DNA from 4 places in the Rhizobium favelukesii genome. Region 1 is predicted to be linked to each of the others. Evidence: predicted binding sites of a transcription regulator. Region 1 holds the regulator's gene; each other region holds the start of a gene.
The links. The regulator PhoB, encoded in region 1, activates phosphate uptake and scavenging genes when phosphate is short. The targets are predictions, from matches to a motif close to TGTCATNNANCTGTCAT.

Region 2: the regulator PhoB is predicted to act here: its motif matches at 1,205-1,221, upstream of LPU83_RS62245 (DUF47 domain-containing protein).
Region 3: the regulator PhoB is predicted to act here: its motif matches at 2,418-2,434, upstream of LPU83_RS49445 (UDP-2,3-diacylglucosamine diphosphatase).
Region 4: the regulator PhoB is predicted to act here: its motif matches at 2,429-2,445, upstream of LPU83_RS49420 (LTA synthase family protein).

The regions. Positions count from the first base shown of each region.
Region 1 covers NZ_HG916852.1:619,973-624,572, reverse strand. Annotated here, with positions in the region: gene LPU83_RS41455 (GcrA family cell cycle regulator) at 1-172, shown strand, start outside; gene LPU83_RS41450 (IS4 family transposase) at 253-1,599, shown strand; gene phoB (phosphate regulon transcriptional regulator PhoB) at 1,672-2,355, opposite strand; gene phoU (phosphate signaling complex protein PhoU) at 2,392-3,105, opposite strand; gene pstB (phosphate ABC transporter ATP-binding protein PstB) at 3,149-3,964, opposite strand; gene pstA (phosphate ABC transporter permease PstA) at 3,979-4,600, opposite strand, start outside.
Region 2 covers NZ_HG916854.1:466,942-471,541, forward strand. Annotated here, with positions in the region: gene LPU83_RS62240 (inorganic phosphate transporter) at 1-544, opposite strand, end outside; gene LPU83_RS62245 (DUF47 domain-containing protein) at 544-1,185, opposite strand; partial or broken gene LPU83_RS74495 (LacI family transcriptional regulator) at 1,307-1,486, shown strand; gene LPU83_RS62250 (NUDIX hydrolase) at 1,801-2,328, shown strand; gene mctP (monocarboxylate uptake permease MctP) at 2,367-3,848, opposite strand; gene LPU83_RS62260 (DUF3311 domain-containing protein) at 3,838-4,038, opposite strand; gene mctR (two-component system response regulator MctR) at 4,238-4,600, opposite strand, start outside.
Region 3 covers NZ_HG916852.1:2,187,297-2,191,896, forward strand. Annotated here, with positions in the region: gene LPU83_RS49440 (NADP-dependent malic enzyme) at 1-2,254, opposite strand, end outside; gene LPU83_RS49445 (UDP-2,3-diacylglucosamine diphosphatase) at 2,500-3,306, shown strand; gene LPU83_RS49450 (MFS transporter) at 3,467-4,600, shown strand, end outside.
Region 4 covers NZ_HG916852.1:2,181,898-2,186,497, reverse strand. Annotated here, with positions in the region: gene LPU83_RS49435 (DUF2865 domain-containing protein) at 1-476, shown strand, start outside; gene bluB (5,6-dimethylbenzimidazole synthase) at 483-1,172, opposite strand; cobalamin riboswitch at 1,214-1,395, opposite strand; gene LPU83_RS49425 (TolB family protein) at 1,421-2,254, opposite strand; gene LPU83_RS49420 (LTA synthase family protein) at 2,460-4,388, shown strand; gene LPU83_RS49415 (DUF1003 domain-containing protein) at 4,470-4,600, shown strand, end outside.

The DNA.
Region 1 (4,600 bases):
GACGGAACTGACCGAGCGCACCTGCAAGTGGCCGGTCGGCGATCCGCTGAAGGACGACTTCCACTTCTGCGGCTGCGAGTCCCCGGATTCCTCCCCGTATTGCACGTACCATCAGCGCATGGCCTACCAGCCGGTCAATGAGCGCCGCAAGGCCGCTAACCGGGTCGCCTGATGCGCAAGCCGGATAAGGAATAAAGAAAACGGGCCCGCGCGGGCTAATGCAGTTCACTTAGTGAGCTGCGGGCAAGTTTGATGGTTCAGGATGGGGATTCGTTTCCCATCCTGTTTTTGTTTGTGATGTCACGCACCCTTGGACATTCGGCCGAATTATCGGCTCTTTCGCAGGCGATCGACCCGGACTGGATCGCTCAGGCTCTCGCCACGACAGGCAAGGCGAGCATCCGCAAGCGCAAGCTGCCAGCCGAGCAGGTCGTCTGGCTGGTGATTGCGTTGGCCCTTTATCGTCATCAGTCGATCCCGGAGGTGGTGGCCCATCTTGATCTGGTTTTGCCCGATGAGGTCAACGCGGATATTGCCAAGAGCGCGTTGACACAGGCACGGCAGCGCTTGGGTCAGGCACCGTTGGCGCACTTGTTTGCAATGAGTGCATCATGCTGGGATGAACGCCACCAATCCGGGCGTGCCTGGCGGGGTCTTTGTCGTTATGCCGTGGACGGCAGCACGCTGCGGACGTCCAACAGCCCGGAGAACCGGGCGCATTTTGGAGCGCAGGCCTACGCGTCTGGCGTTGTCGCAAGCTATCCGCAATTGCGGCTGCTGACGCTGACGGCGCTGGCGACGCATCTGGTGCGTGATGCGGTGTTCGGAGCCTATGGCACAAACGAGATGCTCTACGCCAAAAGCCTGCTCGACCGGGTTCCGGACCATTCGCTGACGGTCTTCGACAAGGGCTTCTTCAGTGCCAGCCTTCTCTTGCAATTGCAGACGAAGGGACATGAGCGTCACTGGCTGATTCCGGCCAAAGCCAACAGCACATGGGAACGACTGGATCCGCACCCCACCGATTATCGGGTGCGCATGAAGGTCTCGCCCCAGGCGCGGCAGGCAGAACCGGACTTGCCGGCCTTCTGGGAGGTCAGGGCCATCGAGACGACCACCAGCCATGGCAAAAAGCGCATATTGTTGACATCGCTGATGGACAGACAAACTTATCCGGCAAGCGAAATCGTCCATCAGTATGAAGAGCGATGGCGCATCGAGACAAGTTATCGCGAACTCAAGCAGGAGCTTCTCGGTAGCGAACTGACCCTGCGAAGCGGCACGCCGGAGACTGTCTATCAGGAGGTCTGGGGCGCGTTGCTGGCCTACAATCTGGTGCGGCTCGAAATGGCAGAGGTCGCGACCGAAGCCCAAGTCGAGCCAACCCGACTAAGCTTTATCACAGCCCTGCATTACCTGCGTCACGAATGGGGATGGATGGCGATCGAAGCACCCGGCAAAATCCCCGCCCACCTCACCAGATTGAGAAACAGATTGGCAGACTTGCTGCTGACAGAAAAACGGGGGCGATCATGCCCCCGTGTCGTCAAAAAACTGCCTGCCAGATACCCGATAAGAGCCGTAAGCAAACCTAAGTGAACTGCATTACCGCACGAGGCGGGCCCGTTTTTTTGTTTCCGAGATGAAAGCCGCTCGGTCCCCATCGAAGCCTTATGCTTCCATGGAATATCCGGCGCCGCGCACGGTGCGGATGACATCCTGCATGTTGGAGAAGTTCAGCGCCTTGCGCAGGCGACCGACATGGACGTCGACGGTGCGTTCGTCCACATAGATATCGTGACCCCAGACGCCGTCGAGGAGCTGTGAACGCGAGAAGACGCGTCCGGGGGACGCCATCAGGAACTCGAGGAGCCGGAACTCGGTTGGGCCGAGGCGGACTTCACGGCTCTTGCGATGAACGCGATGCGTCTCGCGGTCGAGCTCGATGTCGCCGCACTTCAGCAGCGTGGAGAGCACCTCCGGCTTGGCGCGACGAAGCATTGCCTTGACGCGCGCGACAAGCTCCGGCGTCGAAAACGGCTTGACGACGTAGTCGTCGGCGCCGGTGGAGAGACCGCGAACGCGTTCGCTTTCCTCGCCGCGAGCCGTCAGCATAATGATGGGAAGGCGCTCGGTTTCCGGTCGCATACGCAGACGCCGGCAGAGCTCGATGCCGGACACACCCGGCAGCATCCAATCCAGGATCAAAAGGTCTGGCGTGCGTTCCTGCAGCCGGATCTCGGCCTCGTCGCCGCGCAGGATGGTATCGACCTCAAAACCTTCAGCTTCAAGGTTATAGCGAAGAAGCACGCTCAGTGCTTCTTCGTCTTCAACGACAGCTACTTTAGGGATCATTCGTTTCGGTCTCCTGGGGGCGCGGTCGCAGAACGACTATTCCGTGACGGCGCCGACGGTGTTGGCGGTATCGTCCTTCGGACGTTCGCCTTCCGGCTGAGCACCGGTGGCCATGTAATAGATGGTCTCGGCAATGTTGGTGGCGTGGTCGCCGATGCGCTCGATGTTCTTGGCGCAGAACAGAAGATGCGTGCAGCTGGTGATGTTGCGCGGATCTTCCATCATGTAGGTGAGCATCTCGCGGAACAGCGAGGTGTACATCGCGTCGATTTCCTCGTCGCGCTCGCGGATCGACTTTGCCTTGTCGGCAGCACGGCTCGTATAGACGTCGAGGACTTCCTTGAGCTGGACGAGCGCCAGTTCGGAAAGGTGCTCGAGGCCGCGGGCGAGCTTGCGCGGCACGCCGGCACTCTGGACAGCAATGACGCGCTTGGCGGTGTTCTTGCCGAGATCGCCGACGCGCTCAAGATCGGCCGCGATGCGGATCGAACCCATGATCTCGCGGAGGTCGGCCGCCATCGGCTGGCGACGGGCGATCGTAACGATTGCCTTGTCACCGATCTCGCGTTCAGCGTGGTCGAGGATCACGTCGTCAGAAATGACCTTCTGGGCCAGGGCAGTATCGCCGTTTACAAGAGCGCGAACGGCATCCGAGACCATCTGCTCGGCCAGGCCGCCCATTTCCGAGATACGGCGGGACAGGAACTTCAAATCATCGTCGTAGGCAGAAAAGATATGTGTCGATGCCATAGGGATCATCCTTGAATATCGTGAGTGTTACCGACGCCGGCGATCAACCGAAGCGCCCCATGATGTAGTCCTGGGTGCGCGGATCGTCCGGGTTGGTGAACATCTTGTCGGTATCGTTCTCCTCGACGAGGTTGCCGAGGTGGAACATGGCGGTGCGCTGCGAAACACGGGCAGCCTGCTGCATCGAGTGCGTCACGATGACGATCGTGTAGTTCTCGCGAAGCTCGTGGATCAGCTCCTCGACCTTTGCCGTCGCAATCGGATCGAGCGCAGAGCACGGCTCGTCCATCAGGATCACTTCAGGGCTCACGGCAACGGCGCGGGCGATGCAGAGGCGCTGCTGCTGGCCACCGGAAAGGCCGGTGCCGGCTTCATGAACGCGATCCTTCACTTCGTTCCACAGGCCGGCGCGCTGCAGGCTGAGTTCGACGATCTGATCCATGTCGGCCTTCGACTTGGCGAGACCGTGGATGCGCGGGCCGTAGGCGACGTTTTCGTAGATCGTCTTCGGGAACGGGTTCGGCTTCTGGAACACCATGCCGACGCGGGCCCGCAGTTCCACGACGTCGATATCCGGATCGTAGATATCTTCGCCGTCGAGCGTGATCTTGCCGGTGACGCGGCAACCGTCGATCGTGTCGTTCATACGGTTCAGGCTGCGCAGGAAGGTGGACTTGCCGCAGCCCGAAGGGCCGATGAGCGCCGTCACGGTGTTTTCGCGAATGTTCAGTTTTACGTCGAAGAGCGCGCGCTTCTCGCCGTAGTAAACCGAGACGTCCTGGCCGATCATCTTATAGGGAACGGTATTCATCTTCTGATCCAGCGCCTTCTCAACTGCTGCTTCCGTCAACATGTTCATAATGTCTACTCCGTTTACCAGCGGCGCTCAAAGCGACGACGCAAGAGGATGGCTCCGAAGTTCATGACGATCAGGAACAGGAGCAGGACGATGATGGCACCCGACGTGCGTTCGACGAACGCCCGTTCGGCTTCGTTGGCCCACATATAGACCTGCACCGGCAGGGCCGTCGAAGGATCCATCGGCGTTGCCGGAGCGTTGGCTACGAACGCGACCATGCCGATCAGGAGGAGCGGTGCGGTCTCGCCGAGCGCGTGCGCCAGGCCAATGATGGTGCCGGTCAGGATGCCGGGCATCGCAAGCGGCAGTACGTGGTGAAAGACCATCTGCATCTTGGAAGCGCCGAGGCCAAGAGCAGCCGCCCGGATCGACGGCGGCACGGCGCGAAGTGCTGCGCGGGTCGCGATGATGATCGTCGGCAAGGTCATCAGCGTCAACACCAGACCGCCGACCAGCGACGCCGAGCGCGGCAGGCCAGCGAAGTTGATGAAGACGGCAAGACCGAGCAGACCATAGACGATCGAGGGAACGGCTGCGAGGTTATTGATGTTCACCTCGATCAGGTCCGTCAGCTTGTTTTTCGGGGCGAATTCTTCGAGGTAGATCGAAGCGGCAACGCCGATCGGCAGTGCGAGG
Region 2 (4,600 bases), on a different contig from region 1:
AGACAAACTGCAGGACGCGAAATGTGCTGTCGACGAAAAAGGGCGTCTGCCGGAGGAAGATCCATGTCACGCACAGGACAAGGAAAAGCGCCAGAACGAAGCCCAGAAGCGGAGATAGCACGATAGCGCCGGCCGTTTTCAATAACCCCGACCATACAATGGCGCTCGTACCGGTTTTGGCCAACCCGGAACCGACCAGGCCACCGACCAGCGCATGCGAGGAACTCGACGGTATGCCGAACATCCAGGTGACGATATTCCAGACGATGGCGCCCATCAGCGCGGCGAAGATGACTTGCGGCGTGACGATACCTGGATCGATGATACCGGTGCCCAGTGTTTCTGCCACATGCAGGCCGAAGAACAGGAAGGCGATGAAATTGAAGAAGGCGGCCCACAATACCGCATATTGCGGCCGCAAGACCCGGGTCGAGACGATGGTGGCAATCGAGTTGGCGGCATCGTGCAGTCCGTTCAAAAAATCGAAAAACAACGCGACCGCGATAAGGCCCGCAAGAAGCGGGAATGCGAGGGTGGCCTCCATCAGACGTTCTCGATCACGATGCCGTTGATTTCATTGGCGACGTCTTCGAAGCGGTCGACGACCTTCTCCAACTCGCCATAGATCTCGCTGCCGATAATGTAGGCCATCGGGTTTGTCGCGCCGTGGCGGCGAAACAGATCCTTCAGGCCTTGGTCGTGCAGTTCATCGGAACGACCTTCAACCTTTACCACCTCTTCGGTCAGGACGCCGAGGTGCTGCGCATTGGCGGCCATGCGATCCAGAAGGGGAATTGCTTCGGCCACGAGCTTGGCGGCCTGAACGATGACGCCGCCCATCTCCTGCATGCCGGGATCGAAACTGGTCTGTTCGAACAATCGGATGGTCTTGACCGTCTTGTGCATCATGTCGATGGCGTCGTCCATCGACATGATGAGATCCTTGATATCTCCCCGGTCGAATGGCGTTATGAAACTTTTCCGGACTGCGAGCAGTACCTCGCGCGTAATGTCGTCCGCCTCGTCTTCGAGCGCGATGATGCGTTCACAATGCTGTTGCGTATCCTTTCCGGCAAGCAAGGCGTTCAGCGCTTCTGCCGCGCTGACCGTTGTGCGCGAATGCCTCGCAAAGAGATCAAAGAACCGATCTTCTCGCGGCATCAGTTTACGAAACCATTTCACTATTGGTGCTCCCAATTCCAGCTGTCATAAATCCGTCATAAAAGACCGAGCACGACATGAAAAGGTGACATGCCTTCGAAACGACGTCCTCAACAGGTTCGCAATGGGATTCGAGCCGCCTACCCCGGATCACCTCTGCGTCGCCGGTTTTGATGATATCGAGCAATCGTCATGGTCGTCCTGCCAGTTGACAACGTTCGCACAGCCGGTCACTGCGATTTGATTGGGAGGTACAGAACTCGATGGGCGTTCGGTGGAATTGCATGCGGATCTGATCTGGCGCGACTCAGTGCGGGCAGGGTGAACACGAGCCTCTCATCCCTAATCGACCAAGAAATCGCTTTCATCGTGAGCGGTTCCCCGACAGACGACAGATGATCGTGGCGTTATATATGATTGTTTATATGGGATAAAATTGTTTTTATGACAGTTTTGTGACAATGCGTCTTGCAAACACCATCGTCCTGCAGAAGCATAGTCAGCTAATGAACATTGACGGTCTGTCACTCGTGCCAGATATGCGGTGACGATGTCGGATTGTCATCTTGAGGATTGAACGGGGCGAGCTTCTCCAGAGCCGGACCATTAAGCCGGATGGGAGGCCCGTGGTGGAAACGAATGCCTAAGAAGAAGAATAAAACCTATCTCGGGCAACTGGCGGAAGCGGCAGACAAGCTGTTTCATGGCCAGGCGGTCGATCAGTACGCCGCCATTTGCTACAGACGGCGGCCGGATAGCCAGGCGATCGAGGTTCTGTTGATCACGTCGCGTGAGACCGGTCGCTGGGTTATTCCGAAGGGCTGGGCCATGGACAAGCGGCTGCCGCATCAGGTTGCTGAGCGGGAGGCTTGGGAAGAGGCTGGTGTTAAGGGCAAGGCGAAGAAGAAGCCATTTGGTTATTACACGTACCTGAAGACGCTGGACACTGGTGGCAAGGTCCCCTCGATCGTGCAGGTCCACTTGGTCGAAGTCGTTGCACTGCAGACGGAGTTTAAGGAGAAAGGCCAGAGGTCGATTGCCTGGTTCCCGCCTCATGAGGCGGCGACGCACGTTCGGGAACCGGAACTCAAGGGACTGTTGGGAAAGGTCGAGAGCTTATTGGGGCGTCAGGCAACCGGTGGAACGGTGGATCGTAAAGCAAGCTGAGATGGCGGCCGGAAACAAGCCCGGCCGCTGCCCTTTTCTTATTGCTGGGCCAGGGGGCTCGCACGTTTCGCCAGTAGGCTGTTCACAGCAGCGGCTACCACGATGTTTGCAGCGAGAGCGAGAAGCCCGGTGTACATCGTGAAACTCGTGTCGCCGATGGAAACCATATGGAGCGGCTTCCAACCGGCATCCCAGACCAGGAACGTGCCGCCGAAGAAACCCACGAACCACCCTGCGAGCAGGCCCGGCGCACGGAACCAGTTGGTGTAGAGGCCGAAGACCAGCGCCGGAAGCGTCTGCAGGACCCAGATGCCCCCGAGAAGCTGAAGGTCGAGCGCAAACTGCGTCGGCAGGAAGATGATGACGAGAAGCGCGCCGACCTTGACGACGAGCGACGTCACCTTCGCGACCTTGGCTTCACCGGCATCCGTCACCTGCGGATTGACATAGGCCTTCCAGAAATTGCGGGTGAAGAGGTTGGCCGCCCCAATGCTCATCACTGCCGCCGGTACCAGCGCGCCGATGGCAATCGCCGAGAAAGCAAAGCCCGCAAACCAGCTGGGAAACAGCGTCTGGAAGAGTGCCGGAACGACGTCGTTGGCGCTGTCGAGCTTCAAGCCGGCGGCGTGTCCCATGTAGCCGAGCAGCGCCAGAAGGCCGAGCAGCAAAGTATAGGCCGGCAGCAGCACTGCGTTCTTGCGGATCGTGTTGCCGCTGTTGGCGGCGAAGACGCCGGTCAGCGTATGGGGATACATGAAGGCCGCAAGCGCCGAACCGAGCGCCAGCGTCGCGTAGGCGACATACTGGTTGGGTGCCAGGAGCAGGCTGCCGGAGCCCTTCGCCTGGAACGCCGCATCGGCGGCGGCAAAGACATTGGCATAACCACCGAGCTTCGAGGGAATGAGCGCCACGGCGGCGATCACGACGATGTAGATCATGATGTCCTTGACGAAGGCGATCAGCGCCGGCGCCCGCAGGCCTGCCGAATAGGTATAGAGCGCAAGCACGATGAAGGCGATCGCCAGCGGCACCTCGCCGTGCAGACCGAGCGCCTTGAGCGCTGCGGTCATGCCGACCAGCTGCAAGGCGATATAGGGCATCGTGGCGATCACACCGGTTGCAGCGACGGCCAGCTCCAGCCCGCGCGAACCATACTGGCCGTGAACCACATCACCTGCGGTCACGTAGCCGAAATCCCTCGCCCGTTTCCACAGCACAGGCATGACCATGAAGACGAAGGGATAGACGACGATGGTGTAAGGCAGCGCAAAGAAGCCGTAAGCGCCGACGGTATAGACCAGCGCCGGGACGGCGATGACCGTATAAGCGGTGTAGAAGTCGCCGCCGACAAGAAACCAGGTGATCCAGGTGCCAAAGCTGCGGCCGCCAAGACCCCATTCGTCGATATGGGCAAGCGTTTTGGGCTTGCGCCAGCGGGAGGCGACGAAGCCCATGACCGTGACGAGCACGAAGAAGAAGATGAAGACGGCGAGCGCCGTGCCGTTGATCTCAGTCGTCATGGCGCGTGCTCCGGTAGGCGATCCAGGTCAGGAAAGCTGTGATCGGCACCCAGGCGAGCTGGTACCAGTAGAAGAAGGGGAAGCCGAAGATAACCGGGTCGTGAAAGTTATAGAAGGGAACCCAGAGGAGCCCGATATATGGAACGATGAGCAGCCAGAGCGCCGCTCTCCTGGTGGAGTTTGTATTCACAATTGTTTCCTCTCGTCTTGAACGCTCAAGTCACGAGACTTGACCAGACGGAGATGTGCAAGCCTGCTAGAGTCGGCCACACGTTGGCTCCGACCGCTGGCTTTCCTCCTCTGGGCACAGATCCTCCCCTGTGCGCCAAGACTGGCTAGCTCGGCGGCCGGGCGACAGCAAGAGAGGCAGGAGGCTGTCTTGTTTCGTGCTACCCACCAGTGGGTAGGTCAATCAGGAGGTCCGGATGTTCGAGCACGAAACGTACGAGCTCCGCGGTTGATGACAGACCCAGTTTCCGCTTGATGTGCTTGCGATGGGTCTCGACCGTATTCTCACTGATGGCGAGTTCCGTTGCGATCTCTCGATTGCTTTTCCCGGCGGCGATCAAGACAACAATTTCTTGCTCCCGGCCTGTCAGGCTTACGGATTGCCCCCGGCCATCCAGCAGAAGATCACGGACTCCGCTGGAGAAATAGGTGTCGCCACCCGCAACTTTCGTTATCGCCGTAACGATCTCATCGGTGGCAACGTCCTTGAGGATGTAGCCGGCAGCGCCACGCATGATCGAGGA
Region 3 (4,600 bases), 1.6 Mb from region 1:
AGGTCACGGAAGGCGCCAGGATGTGCGCCGGCAGTGCCGCGCCAAGCAGGATCGGCCCGACATGCAGTCCATCGATCATCGACTTTACAACGCCCAATGTGATGTTGGCCGCATCGAGGTTCGGGAAGACCAGCAGGTTGGCTTCGTCATGCAGTGTCGTATCGGGCATGACGCGCTTGCGCAGCGCGTCGGAGATTGCGCTTTCGCCGTGCATTTCCCCGTCGACTTCCAGTTCCGGCGCAGCCTCGCGCACCAGCTGAAGCGCAGCGCGCATCTTCGTCGCGCTCTCGGATTCACGCGAACCGAAGTTCGAGTGGGATACGAGGGCAGCACGCGGCGTGATGCCGAAGCGCTTGATTTCCTCTGCGGCGAGTATTGCGGACTCGGCAATCTCTTCGGCGCTCGGATTGAATGTAACGTAGGTGTCGGTGAAGAAAGTAGCACCGCGTTGCGAGATCAGCAGGCTGAGCGCCGAGAAGTCGCAAACGTCTTGCCTCTTGCCGATGATCTGGCGGACATCGCGCAGATGCTTCTCGTAGCGGCCTTCCAGGCCACAGATGAGCGCATCAGCTTCGCCGCGCTTTAGCGCCAAAGCGCCAATGACCGTCGTGTTTGTGCGCACGATCGTGCGGGCCGCTTCCGGAATGACGCCACGCCGTCCGACCAGTGAGAAGTAAAGATCCACGTATTCGCGGAAGCGCGGATCGTCTTCCGGATTGATCACGTCGAAATCTGCAAGCGGGCGGATGCGCAGACCGTAACGCTGCAGGCGGGTTTCGATGACCGATGGGCGGCCGATCAGAATCGGCTCGGCAATGCCTTCTTCGAGCAGGACCTGTGCTGCGCGCAGGACGCGCTCATCCTCGCCTTCGGAGAAGATAACCCGCTTGCGCTCGGCGTTCTTGGCCGCCGCAAAGATCGGTTTCATGATGAAGCCGGAACGGAAGACGAAGCGATTGAGCTGATCGAGATAGGCGTCAAAATCGATGATCGGACGCAACGCGACAGCGCTCTCGGCAGCGGCTCTCGCGACTGCCGGGGCAATGCGCAGGATCAGGCGCGGATCGAAGGGCGAGGGGATCAGATAGTTTGGACCGAAGACCGGTGTCTCGCCGGAATAAGCGCGGGCTGCGACATCAGATGGTTCCTCGCGTGCAAGGGCGGCAATGGCGCGCACGGCGGCCATCTTCATTTCTTCGTTGATCGTCACTGCGCCGCAATCCAGCGCCCCGCGGAAAATGTAGGGGAAGCAGAGAACGTTGTTCACCTGGTTCGGGAAGTCGGAACGACCGGTGCAGATCATCGCATCGGGGCGGGCAGCGCGGGCGAGATCGGGCATGATCTCCGGCGTCGGGTTGGCAAGCGCCATGATCAGCGGGTTCTCGGCCATCTGCGCGAGCAGTTCCGGATTCAGCACGCCGGCGGCGGAAAGGCCAAGAAAGACGTCGGCGCCGCCGATGTTTTCGGCGAGCGTGCGCGTGTCGCTCTTCTGGGCATAGACGCTTTTCCACTTGTCCATCAATTCGGCGCGGCCTTCGTAGACGAGGCCTTCGATGTCATGGACCCAGATATTTTCCCGCTTGGCACCCAGCGTGACGAGGAGGTTGAGGCAAGCAAGGGCTGCCGCGCCGGCGCCTGAGGCAACGATTTTGACCTCGTCAATCTTCTTGTTCGCCAGTTCCAGGCCATTGAGGATCGCGGCAGCGACGATGATGGCGGTACCATGCTGGTCATCGTGGAAAACCGGGATCTTCATGGTCTCGCGGAGCCGACGCTCGATCTCGAAACATTCCGGCGCCTTGATATCCTCGAGATTGATGCCGCCGAAGGTCGGCTCGAGCGAGGCGACGGTGGAGACCATCTGATCGACACTCGGTGCCTCGACTTCGATGTCGAAGACGTCGATGTTTGCGAATTTCTTGAAAAGGACGGCCTTGCCTTCCATGACTGGCTTTGAGGCAAGCGGACCGATATTGCCGAGGCCGAGAACGGCCGTGCCGTTGGAAATGACTGCAACCAGATTGGCGCGGGAGGTGTAGTCGGCGGCCGTTTCGGGATTATCGCGGATCGCCAGGCATGGTGCTGCAACACCCGGGGAATAGGCGAGCGCCAAGTCGCGCTGGTTGCCGAGCGGTTTGATCGCCTGGATTTCGATCTTGCCCGGACGGGGATAGCGGTGAAAGTAGAGCGCCTGCTCGTCGAGGCTTCCACCTGCCAAATTCTTTTCCGTCTTGGACTTTTCCTGATGATCCATCGTCGCCTCCGAGCTGCCGCATGCTGTCTTGGAGTGTTTTCATTACATCAAACGGCATGGCGGAACAGTCGGAATTTCCGTTCGAAATGCGAAAACAACGCAAATCTGCCGTGACGTCAGCGCAGGTCCACCGAAACCGGGAAAATCCACCGGGACAGCAGCATGTCATCTTCCTGAAACACGACTCTGGTTTTGGAGGGGGAGGTGAACGATGGGACACGAGCAGGATGCTTGTGAGGGACAATATGGATACGCGGCACTTCCGTACGCTTTTCATTTCCGATGTGCATCTCGGCTCCAAGGCCGCGAAAGTTGACTTCCTGCTCGACTTTCTCAAGCATCACGAGGCGGATACCATCTTTCTTGTCGGCGATATCATCGACGGCTGGCGGCTGAAGCGTAGCTGGTACTGGCCGCAGGATTGCAACGACGTTGTCCAGAAGCTGCTGCGCAAGGCGCGCAAGGGCACGCGGGTCATCTATATCCCGGGCAATCACGACGAATTCCTTCGCGACTTTCCGGGCACCCATTTCGGCGGCATCGAGGTCGCTGAACGGATGATGCACGAAGCGGCCGACGGCAAGAAATACCTCGTGCTGCATGGCGACGAGTTCGACGTCGTCGTGCGCAACGCGCGCCTGCTCGCCTATCTCGGCGACTGGGCCTACGACATGGCGATCATGATCAATATCGGCCTAGCAGCCATCCGTCGCCGAATGGGCATGCCCTATTGGTCGTTTTCGGCATGGGCCAAGCTGCAGGTCAAACACGCAGTCAACTTCATCGGCGAGTTCCAGCGTGTCGTCGCTGAAGAAGCCCGCAAGCACGGTGCCGACGGCGTGATCTGTGGCCATATCCACCACGCGGTGATGGAGGACATGGACGGCATCCGTTACATCAATACCGGCGACTGGGTCGAAAGCTGCACGGCGATTGCCGAGCATCAGGACGGCACGTTTGAATTGATCGAGTGGCGTGCAACGAGTGGCATACAGCCGATGCCGATGGCGATCGGCCATCGTGAAAAGGAAGTCGCGCAGCAGGCCGCTTAAGCGCGGCCTTCCCTCCCCAATTCTATGCATCAATTTAGCCCGTTGTGTCTTTGCGACAGGCCCTATTTATTTTTTGAAACGTTTCAGATGGGCAATTTCTTGCCATAGTCGCCTTTAGGTTGATGTGTTAGGCAACGTTCAGTTTCCTGCAGGTCCACCGATGATTCCCGCTCAAAATCCTCCGGCAAGTGAGGAGGCACCGCCGCGCTTTCGGCTGCTCAGTGCCTTGTCGTACTGTGCGCCTTTACTCGTCAATGGCGTGGCCTTACCGTTCTTCCCGATGTGGCTTGCGCTGCACCAGTTCAACGACCATGAGATCGGCGTCATTCTCGCCGTGCCGATGGTCGTGCGAGTCCTCGTCGCCCCTATTGTCGCGATGTATGCCGACCGGATGAAGGAACGGGCGGATGTGTTGCTGTTTTCTGGCTGCCTATCGCTGCTAACGGCGATCGCGCTCTACTGGACCAATACATTCTGGCCGGTGCTGATCGTCTACACGATCCAGGGTGCAACCTTTGCCTGTTACGTCCCGGTCGTCGAGTCGATCGTGATCTCCGGTGTCCGGCGCTGGGGCCTGGACTACGGTTCGATGCGGGTATGGGGTTCGGTGGCGTTCATCGTCTCCACCCTGATCGGCGGGCAATTGATCGGGCGTTGGGGCGGCGAGATGGTGTTGCCGGTCATGACATTTGGCTTCGTGACAACGGTGGTGATGGCGATCTACTGCCCACGAATCGGTCCGACGCGCAGGCGTGGCACACCGGTCGATATCTCGGCGGCGACCGGGAGTTCGCTACGGCAGCCTCATCTGCTCGCTTTGCTGATCGGCGTCGCAATCCAACAGTCGAGCCACGCGGTCCTGCAGGCGTTCGCGTCCCTCTACTGGCGCGATCTCGGCTTCTCCGGCACGCAGATTGCCGTCCTTTGGAGTGCCGGCGTCGCGGCCGAAGTGACGGTGTTTTTTCTGTCTCGTCGACTGAGTCGCCGATTTAGCGCCTGGACGCTCATTCGCTTCGGTGCGGCGGTCAGCGTGTGTCGCTGGATCCTGTTTCCGATGCATTGGGGTTTCTGGGGCTTCCTTCTGCTCCAGTGCATGCATTCCTGCACCTATGCCTTCGTGCATACGGGTGTACAGAGACGGATCGTCGCCTCGGTGCAGGAGACCCAGGAGTCGTCGGCGCAGGGCGCCTATTTCTTCTACAACGGCATGTTCATGGGACTAATGACGATTGCTTCCGGCTACGTCTACGCGTGGCTCGGCCTCGCAAGCTACTACGTCATGGCGCTGGTTGCC
Region 4 (4,600 bases), 1.6 Mb from region 1:
CAACATCCCAAGACTTTGCCCGCGATGCCGACACCTGCTCGAAGATGTGTCCCGGCATCGAAACCGAGCTCTTCTATCATGACGTCTCCAGCACCGAGACATCGCAGATGATCTCCGCGACGACAGGCGCTCCTTACACCGCCATGCCGAATGCTTTCGCTTACAAGAACCGCAAGCCCGGCGAAAAATCGTCCTGCAGTTGCGATCTTAACGCTTACTACGCGCGGATGCGAAAAAACCAATCGATCAGCGAACCGCCACAACAGGGATCGATCACAACGATCGAAACCAAGAAGCCCGAGATGGAGAGCCATGCCGTCGCACCGGCCGCGCCTCAGCCTCAGGTGCCGGACAGGCCCTATGATCCGGCAGGAAGCAAGGTGCGCCAGATCGGCCCGCAGTTCCTTGCCGGCGACCAAGGTACGATCGACCTCAAGAACCCGGCAAAGCCAGGCCCCCAGCCGCAGCAACAGTAGGCCGCATCATTCCGCTGAATTGCCCCAAAGATCCATGAAGACAAGCTCCTCGAGCGGCAGGCGCTGGCGCCATCCTTTGACCGCCAGCTCCGGCTGTTGATAGAGTTGATCGACGTAGCCGACACAGAGCCAGGCAACGATCTCGACCCGCTCCGGAACGCCGAGAATCCTTTTGATATCGGACTCGTGAAAGATGCTCACCCAGCCGACCCCCACGCCTTCGGCGCGGGCTGCGAGCCACAGATTTTGCACGGCGCAGACCGTGGAGTAGGAATCCATTCGTGGGTTGTGCGTTCGGCCGAGAACGACATCGCCGCAGCGATTGGGATCACAGGTGACGCAAATGCTGAGCGGTGCGGCTCGGATGCCCTCCAGCTTCAGCGACCGGTAGAGCTGCTGTCGCTCCCCCTGAAACATCTCGCCGGCCTCGCGGTTGGCGTAATCGAACGCCTGCCAGACCGCCTCCTTCACCTGCTGATCGCGCACCAGAATGAAATTCCAAGGCTGCATGAACCCGACGGACGGCGCGTGATGCGCAGCCGACAAAAGCCTGATGATGACGTCATCCGGTATGGGGTCCGGGAGAAATTCCGAACGTACGTCACGACGCGTCGATATCGCCTTGTATACGGCGTCACGTTCCTCGGCCGAAAAGGCTGCGGCTCCCGACAGGGAGCCTGAATTGTCTGGTCGCATCGTCAATCCCCAACAACACAACCGCCCCGCCGTCCACGCGGGTCAGTCTATGATGTCGGGCCGGTCTTCTGACTTGGCGTCATCCGGCTGCCGCGCCTTCCCGATACTGGACCAGTGGCTTGTTGCGGCAGTCGTCAGCCTTACAGCGTTGGGCACGTTTCGGTCTTTCACCGAATTCCCGATTCTCCCGCCTGAGACGGGCACCCGACGGAGGGTCTATGCCGCGAAAAATCTGTCGATGCAATCCTTCATGCTGAGATCGGGTAGTACCGCACATAGGCGAACTCATCGCCTGACGGCGACCAATTCGGCACGTTGATCGTTCCCTGCCCACCAAAGAGTTTGAAGAGCGTCGTCAGGTTGCCGCCATCCATATCCATCAGCCGCAGACAAACATCGAGATCGCGAGGGTGGTCGAAGACGTCGGGGTCGTAGGAGAGGATCAGGACCTTATCGTTGTTGGGCGACGGATGAGCAAACCAATTGCCGTAGTTGTCGCTGGTGATCTGTTCGAGGCCGGTCCCATCCGGATGAATGCGCCAGATCTGCATGAGGCCCGTGCGGCTGGAATTGAAGTAGATCCACTGGCCGTCGGCCGAATAATCTGGCCCGTCGTTGCGCCCCTCGCCGCGTGTCAACCGCTTCTCGTCGCCGCCGTCTACCGAAATCGTGTAGATGTCGAATAGGTCGTCGCGGATGCCGCAATAGGCGAGATCCTTCCCGTCGGGCGACCAGCCGTGCCAATAGGACGGCTGATTTTGCGTCACCAGACGCGGCGCGCCGCCTTCTGCCGGAAGTACATAGATCGTCGATTTCCCGAACTCGGTCTTGTCGGAAATGACGATCTGACGGCCGTCAGGCGAGATGCCGTGATCGTTGTTGCAGGCCGTGGCAAATCCGGTATCGACTTTCTCGACCTTGCCCGAACCGTCAAGCACCAGGCGGTAGAGAAGCCCGTCACCGTTCAGCAGAAGATAGCCTCCATCCGGCGAAAAGTTTGGCGCTTCCACCAGTTGCGTGGTTTGCCAGACAACGCGCGCCTGGCCTGTTTTGATGTTGTAGATCTCGATGGAACTTCTCAATCTGAATCCTCCTGACATCGAACTCGTCAGACCTACGACGGCTCGCCGCTCGGCACAAGCAAGTGAACCGAAGCGGGCATCCGCGGACGGCGCCGGCGGCGCTTTATCCACCGATCACAAATGTGGGAAACATAACGGTTCATCTAGCGTTCATGACGAAGATGTGACAGTTCGATGAAGCTTTTATGACGTTGGAGTTTCTTAGTTGATCGCGTTGGGAATGAGGTCCGCAGCGGCAGCGCGTTTCGCGTCGCTTTCCACTGGTGTCAGGGGAAGCGCCCAATCGCCAGCTTTACGCGCTGCGCTCGGAATTTGCCTTTCGGCGCTGATTGCTCTCTTCGCCACTGTAGCGGTCGAAATAATCGCCCGCGATGGGTTCGCCGATGTGCGCGAATTCCTGACATCGCCGGTACGCCCCGGCATGACAACGGTCGTGATGTTGACCGTCCTGATGCTCTCGCTGGACGCTGCCCTGGGAAGACGATTCATTTCGGCGTTGATCGTTCTGCCGCTGGTGCTCGTTCCCGCCATCGTCTCCAGCCAGAAGCAGCATTATCTCACGGACCCCCTGTACCCGTCCGACGTCCTATTTGGGCGCCAGATCATGGAGTTGCTTCCCGTGATGGCGCGCGACCGGCCGTGGACAGCGGTTGCCATGGTCGTTGGCATCGTTCTTTCCGCGGTCGCGATTGCCGTCCTGTGGCATTTCGCTTGGCGCCGTTGTCCGCGGCTCTCAAGGACCGCCCAACTGCGTCAACTCTGTATCGGCTTACCTGTTATCGCAGCTTTTGGCGCGTTGATGGATTATTCCAAATACTCCTACATACGCGATCGCCTTCAGGTCGTGCCGATGATGTGGGATCAGAAGGAAAACTACCGCAGCAACGGCTTCATCCTCGCCTTCATCTTCAACATTCCGATGGCCGACGTGGCAGCGCCGGTCGGCTTCGGTACGCAGGCGCTTGATGCTATTCCGACCCGCAACTACGGCTATCTCAGCGGCCCGCGCGAAAAGCCCGACGTGATCATGCTGATGAGTGAATCCTTCTGGGATCCGACCCGGCTGAAGACCGTCACCCTGTCGCCGGATCCGATGCCGAATATCAGGGCCGAGCAGTCGGGCCATGTCTTCTCACCCGAGTTTGGCGGCATGACCGCCAATGTCGAATTCGAGGCACTGACGGGCTTCTCGAATGCCTTCCTGCCCTATGGCAGCATTCCCTACCAGCAGTATATTCGCAGCAACGTCCCCTCGCTTGCGACGTTCTTCCGCGGCGAAGGCTATGCCGCCCGGTCTCTGCATCCATTCAGCGGCTGGTTCTGGAACCGCAACGAAGTCTACAAGGACTTCGGTTTCGAACAGTTCCGCTCTGAAGAAACCATGCCTCCGATGGAAAAGAGGGGCATCTTCGCTTCGGACGAGTCCCTCATGAAGGAGATCATGAACGAGGCCGACGGTATTGATCGTCCGTTCTTCTTCTTTGGTGTCACTCTGCAGGGACATGGTCCCTACGAGCCGAACCGTTACGTACACAACAGCGTCGACATCAAGGGCAACCTGAACGATGCGGACCGGGCAACGCTGGCCACCTATACGCAAGGGATCAAGGAAGCCGACGACAGCCTCAAGATGCTGATGAATTGGGCCGAGAAGCGCGATCGCGAGACGATCATCGTCCTCTGGGGCGATCACCTTCCGCCACTCGGCAACGTCTACACGGCGACCGGCTACATGCCCGACCAGGTTGCCACGCGCAAGGCATCGGTCAGCGTCATGAAGCAGGAGCACGAGACGCCGCTCGTCATCTGGTCCAACAAGAAAGGCAGCAAGAAGGATGTGGGTACGATCAGCCCGTCGCTCCTTCCCTACCATCTTCTAAAGTTCGCCGGCTTCGAGCATCCCTACTACACGGGCTTTCTCGGCCGCGTGCAGAAGAAGTACAGCGTCATCGATCGCTATCAGCTGATTGCGCGCGACAACACGCCGTCGCCCGATTGGGTTTTGAAACCGAAGAGCCTCGATCCCCTCGTACGGGACTATCGATACCTCCAGCACGACATCATGTTCGGCAAGGCTCAGACGCTCGATCGCTTCTTCCCACAGCATGCGTGGCTGTATGCGCAAGGCACGTAAAAGAGCGGCACAAGCCCGCATTGCAATTTGAAAACATTACGGAATACTGGCGCCCGAGCGATCTAGCATTCGGAGTCGGCAATGCATAACCTATCGGACCTCATCCACCATCACTTCGACAAACCCGATGAACTCGGCGAAATCGAGAAGCGCGTTCTCGCAAAAGCCCACGAGCGCAAGATAATCTCGACGGACATTAACGCGGCCTTGCA